Linked DNA regions of Undibacterium sp. KW1. The protein of the gene in region 2 binds, or shares a complex with, the protein of the main gene of each other region. Links are inferred from orthologs where the notes say so. Each region holds a gene or a part of one and is shown on either strand. Other genes may lie near its edges.

Region 1 (2,891 bases), 2.0 Mb from region 2 along the record:
CCGACCGCCGACCACAGCGAATAACGCCCGCCTACCCAATCCCAGATTTCCAGGATATTTGCATCTGGTATGCCAAACTCATGTGCCTTGCCGGGGCTGGAAGTGACGGCAATGAAGTGCTTGCTGACAGCCCATTCTTCCATCGCAGCTGCCATCAACCAGGTGCGTGCGGTCTGGGCATTGATGCTGGTTTCTTGCGTAGTGAAGGTTTTGGAAGCGACGATGAACAAAGTCGTGCGTGGGTCCAGCTTTTCCAGCAAGGGTGCCAGGTGGGCGCTGTCGAGGTTAGAAACATAATAGAAGTCCAGGCCGGGATGCTGGTAGGCCGACAAGGCACGCGTCGCCAGCTTGGGGCCAAGGTCAGAACCGCCTATGCCTATATTGACGATAGTCTGTATCGCATCGCCCTTGAACCCGCGCCACAAACCGCTGCGCACCCGCTCGACGATATCGCGCATCTGCTTGCGCACTGCCCTGACCTTGGGCATGACATCTTCTGCCTCGTTCGGGAAGGGCGTGAAATCCGTATGCCGCAAGGCAGTGTGCAAGACCGCGCGGTCTTCACTGATATTGATTTTTTCGCCGGCAAACATGCGGTCGCGCCAGCCTTCCACTTTGGACAGGCGTGCCAGGGCAATCAGGCTATCCAGGGCGGGCTGGTCTATGCGCTGCTTGGAATAATCCACCAGCAAGCCATCCAGTTCTACCGAAAAATGCCTGAACCTGTCACTGTCGGCGGCAAACAACTCGCGCAAATGCTGTTGCTCCAGCCTTTGTTGATGTGCCAGCAGGGCCTGCCATTCGGGAGTGTGGGTAATGTTCATGTTATTCCTGGTTTGTCTGTCTCTTGCCTCAGATTATAGGCTACACAATTATGCATGTTGCCAGCTTGTTTATTGCTAAAATAAACATTAATTAACTTATTTAGATTTTTGCAGACAAAAACCTGATCTGCAATTATCGTAAACGAATTAAGCCAAATTCAGGGACTGGTATTTATCTGACTATCAGGGGAAACAGATGAACATGTTGGACAGGCGAGACATAGGCATCTTTATCGTGGATGATAATGATATCAGCCGCTCGATGCTGAAGCATATCCTGCATAGCGAAGCGTTTAATGTCATAGGCGAAGCTTCCAGCGGCGTGGCGGCGCTGGACTGGCTGGAAAAAACCATACCTGAAGTAGTGTGTCTGGACGTGATGATGCCGGACATCAGCGGGCTGGAGATACTCGAGCATATCAAGAAAGTTTCGCCTGATACCGTGGTGCTGATGGTCACAGGCAGCAATAATAAAGAGACTGTGGTCAAGGCCATCAAGGCAGGGGCAAATGGCTTTATCGTCAAGCCCTTCAATCCCGCTACCCTGCTGCAATCCATCAATTATTCCGTGACAAAATCCCACAAGCAATTGAAGACCCTGATAGACCGCAGGAAAGCCTGGCGTAACACAGGCCTTTTGTAATTGTACAAAATGGTGGAACAGTAAAACGGTATCAGGCCTGACGAGAGCTCAACAGATTAGCCATGGCGACATAGGCTTCCAGCGAAATGGTTTCCGGGCGCAGTTGCGGATCAACACCACAAGCAATCAAATCTGCTTCTGACAATAAACCGGCAACGCAATTGCGCACTACCTTGCGTCTTTGCGAAAATGCCTTGGTGACGACTTCTTCCAGTTTTTTGATATTGCAAGGCAAAGCGCCCGGCTTGGGTATCATGCGCACGATGGCAGACTCTACCCGTGGCGGTGGATCAAATGCCTCTGGCGGCACGATGAACATCAACTCCATGTGATAGCGCACCTGCAGCATGACCGACAGGCGGCCATAAGTCTTGCTGCCTGGCTCCGCAACCATGCGCTCGACGACTTCTTTTTGCAGCATGAAATGCTGGTCTTCGACCAGCGGTGCAATCTCGGCCAGGTGAAACAGCAAGGGGCTGGAGATGTTGTAAGGCAGGTTACCCACCACGCGCAGCTTCTGACCTTCAGGCACAGGGATGGAGGCAAAATCAAATTGCAGGGCATCACCTTCGTGGATGATGAGTTTTTCTGGCGAAAAATTTTTCTTCAGGCGGGCGACCAGATCGCGGTCCAGCTCCACCACGTGCAATTGCGTAAGTCCATCGAGCAATTGGCGCGTCATGGCAGCCAGGCCCGGGCCTATCTCGACCATGGTTTGACCAGGGCGCGGGTTGATGACGCGCGTGATATTGCTCAAGACCAGTTCATCGGTCAGGAAATTCTGGCCAAAACGTTTACGAGGGATATGTTTCATATTTTTCTTACTTATTTTCTGCTTACTTATTTTACTTTTCTTGCTTGTTGACCATGCTGGCTGCAACTCGTATCGCCACCAGCATGCTGCTGACATCAGCATGACCCGTGCCCTTGGCCGCCAGATCAAGGGCGGTGCCATGATCAACCGAAGTACGTATCAGCGGCAGACCGAGGGTGATATTCACACCCAGTCCAAAACTCGCATGCTTGAGTACTGGCAAACCCTGGTCATGATACATCGCCAGTATGCAGTCAGCCTGCTCCAGGTATTTTTGCTGGAACAGGGTATCCGCTGGATAAGGGCCACTGACCTGCATGCCAGCTTCTTGCGCTTTTTTGATGACGGGCGTGATGACTTCAATTTCTTCCATGCCCAGGTAACCATTTTCACCCGCATGCGGGTTCAGGCCAGCCACCAGGATGCGTGGATTTTCTATGCCAAATTTGCTGCGCAAGTCAGCATGGATGATTTCCAGGGTCTTCCACAGATCATCAAACTGTATGGCATCAGCAACTTTACGAAGTGGTAAATGTGTGGTTGCCAGCGCCACACGCAGGGCTTGCGGCAGATGCTCATTGGCTTCACTGGCCAGCATCATGACAACGCG
Region 2 (2,984 bases):
ATCAAGTGGCAGCAAGCTTAAGCTGCCTACAATTCGTATAACGGAGTAAATATGGCCAAGACAATTTTAGCTGTGGATGATTCTGGCTCTCTGAGGCAGATGGTCGCTTTCAGTTTAAAAGCAGCCGGATATCAGGTAATCGAGGCGGTAGATGGCCAGGATGGTCTGGAAAAAGCGCGTAACCAGGTGGTGGATCTGGTGCTGACTGATCAGAATATGCCACGCATGGATGGGTTGACCCTGATCAAGTCCTTGCGTGGCCTGCCGTCTTATGCACGTGTACCTATCCTGATGCTGACAACAGAATCAAGTGATGACATGAAGGCGAAGGGACGTGCGGCCGGTGCGAATGGCTGGCTGGTGAAGCCCTTTGATCCACAAAAGCTGACTGAAGTAGTTAAAAAAGTGATTGGCTGAATTATTGGTCCGGTGTCTGGGCAAACAAATGTAAATCACGGAGTTTAATAATGACGATTGACATGAGTCAGTTTTTCCAAGTGTTTTTCGACGAGGCGGAAGAGCTTCTTGCCGAGAAGGAAAAATTGTTACTTGGCGTCGATATCTCTTCGCCTGATCCTGAGGATTTGAATGCCATATTCAGGGCAGCTCATTCCATCAAGGGTGGTGCTTCGACCTTTGGCCTGACAGATATGACGGAGGTGACGCATATACTGGAGTCACTGCTCGATAAAATACGCAAGGGAGAAATGGCGTTGACAGGGGAGCATGTAGATGCTTTTCTGATCGCCAAAGATATTTTAAAGATGCAGCTTGATGGGCACAGGCTGGGTACACCTGTCGATCAGGATGCGGTAGCAGATGTCAGGATGTTGTTGCAATCTCTGTCGCAGGACGCGGTTCCTGTGGCTGCGCCAACGGCCAGTTTTATTAGTCATCATTCAGAAATGGATCATGCAGATGTCGTATTCAAGACGGCATACAAAATCGAAATGCCTGAGGTGTCAGAGGCAGATGCTGCAGCGATCATGTCCGAGCTTGGACTTTTGGGGGCGATTTCACGGCTGGATAATAATGGCAAGAATGTGGTTCTTGCATTGCGCACCAATGAGAGCAAGGATGACATCATATCTATCTGCTCTTTTATTCTTAATCCTGATACGCTGAAAATTACTGAAGAACAGATAGCTAATCTGCCTGTCAATAAGGCCGCACCTACGGAAGACGAGCTTGGCTATGGTTTTTTTGAGCCGCTGGAATCGATGTTCCCGCCAGAAGAGGGTAAGGCTGATGCCATTGTCGAGAAAACGCCAGAGATAGTGCTGCCTGAGAAGCAAGCGCCGCATGCCGAGAAAAAAGTGGAAAAACCCGCTGCTTCTCAAGAGTCTTCCACCATCAGGGTAGGTATAGAAAAAGTTGATCAGTTGATCAACCTCATTGGCGAACTGGTCATTACTCAAGCGATGTTGGAACAACGTACCCAGGACCTTGACCCGATTGCCAATGAACGTCTGCTCAGTAGTGTCGCCCATTTGACGAGAAATACCCGCGATTTGCAAGAGGCAGTGATGTCCATACGCATGATGCCTATGGATTATGTTTTTTCGCGTTTCCCGCGCATGGTCAGGGACCTGGCCAGCAAACTGGGCAAGAAAGTCGAATTTGTGACTTATGGTGCTTCCACCGAGCTTGATAAGGGTTTGATAGAACGTATTGTCGATCCCTTAACGCACCTGGTCAGAAATAGTATTGATCATGGTATAGAGATGCCAGCCGCTAGGCTGCAGGCCGGTAAAGGAGAGGCTGGTAAATTGTCCTTGTCAGCCGTGCATCAGGGCGGCAATATCGTCATCGAAGTCAGTGATGACGGTGGTGGCCTGCACAGAGAGAAAATTCTTGCCAAGGCCAGGCAAAATGGTCTGGCGGTTTCGGATTCCATGAGTGACAGTGAAGTCTGGTTGCTGATTTTTGCCCCTGGGTTCTCTACTGCGGAGACGGTAACTGACGTTTCTGGCCGTGGTGTGGGCATGGATGTGGTCAAGCGTAATATTACCGCCATGGGCGGTGTTGTTGATATACGCTCAGCCATGGGTTATGGCACGACAATCACGATTTCCTTGCCATTGACACTGGCGATACTTGACGGCATGTCGATTAAATTCGGCAATGAAATTTATATTTTGCCCCTGGGCTTTGTCATGGAGTCGCTGCAGCCCGCCAAGGCAGATATCAAAGAAATCAGTGGCAAGGGCAGGGTGGTGAAAGTGCGTGACGAATATCTGCCGCTCGTACCTTTATACGAGTACTTTGATATTGAACCAAAGTATACCGATCCATCTGATGGCATAGTCGTTATCGTTGAAGTCGATGGTAAAAAAGCGGCCTTGTTTGTTGATGACCTGGTCGGGCAGCAGCAGGTAGTAGTGAAAAACATAGAGTCGAATTACAAGAAAGTCCCAGGGATCTCCGGCGCAACTATCCTGGGTGATGGCGGCGTTGCACTTATTTTGGATGTCGCTGCCGTTTTGCGTACTGCGCGATGAAGATTGAATCAGAAATTTAAGACGAGGAAAAAGAAATGACGCAAATTTCACAGGGTAGTGATCAAGGCTCGAACGATGGAGCTAAATCTGATATTGCCGGGCATGAATTCCTTGCTTTTACTTTGGGTAATGAAGAATATGGTATCGACATTCTCAAAGTTCAAGAAATACGTGGTTATGAGGCCGTGACGAGAATTGCTAATGCCCCTGATTTTTTGAAGGGTGTTATCAACTTGCGCGGCATTATTGTGCCTGTGGTCGATATGCGTATCAAATTCAATCTGGGGACGCCTACTTATGACCAGTTCACGGTGGTCATCATTCTCAATATAGAAGGGCGCATAGTTGGCATGGTGGTCGATAGCGTTTCCGATGTAACGACTTTGCTGCCCGAACAAGTCAGGCCGGCTCCTGAAATGGGAACGACTTTCAGTACGGATTTCCTGATTGGTCTGGGTACGCTGGATGACCGTATGTTGATAC

What was found.
Region 1: the proteins of cheA (region 2) and UNDKW_RS05035 are in contact, whole or in part, in a crystal structure (PDB 1U0S), measured with the Thermotoga maritima proteins. The link is inferred for Undibacterium sp. KW1 from one-to-one orthologs. Residues at the interface, in WP_004081040.1 of Thermotoga maritima: Lys186, Gly188, Thr189, Gln190, Leu191, Ser193, Ala194, Arg195, Tyr197, Leu198, His201, Glu223, Ser247, Ser248, Ile249, Ala250, Asp251; in WP_004081049.1 of Thermotoga maritima: Ser82, Ala83, Met84, Gly85, Gln86, Gln87, Val90, Ile91, Ile94, Lys95, Lys99, Asp100, Phe101, Val103, Lys104, Gln107, Arg110, Glu113, Ala114, Lys117.

Annotation. Positions count from the first base shown.
Region 1 is NZ_AP018439.1:1,111,749-1,114,639, reverse strand. The notes cover bases 1-2,743. They hold UNDKW_RS05035 (response regulator), read left to right. Parts: upstream 1-1,020; coding sequence 1,021-1,467; downstream 1,468-2,743. Other genes in these bases: pdxA (4-hydroxythreonine-4-phosphate dehydrogenase PdxA), read right to left, coding at 2,313-2,743; rsmA (16S rRNA (adenine(1518)-N(6)/adenine(1519)-N(6))-dimethyltransferase RsmA), read right to left, coding at 1,499-2,281; pgi (glucose-6-phosphate isomerase), read right to left, coding at 1-824. Also shown: more of pdxA, read right to left, coding at 2,744-2,891. UniProt on the Bacillus subtilis protein: Involved in the transmission of sensory signals from the chemoreceptors to the flagellar motors.
Region 2 is NZ_AP018439.1:3,070,534-3,073,517, reverse strand. It holds cheA (chemotaxis protein CheA), read left to right. Parts: upstream 1-467; coding sequence 468-2,501; downstream 2,502-2,984. Other genes in the region: UNDKW_RS13795 (chemotaxis protein CheW), read left to right, coding at 2,537-2,984; UNDKW_RS13805 (response regulator), read left to right, coding at 52-417. UniProt on the Bacillus subtilis protein: Involved in the transmission of sensory signals from the chemoreceptors to the flagellar motors. CheA is autophosphorylated; it can transfer its phosphate group to CheB, CheY or CheV.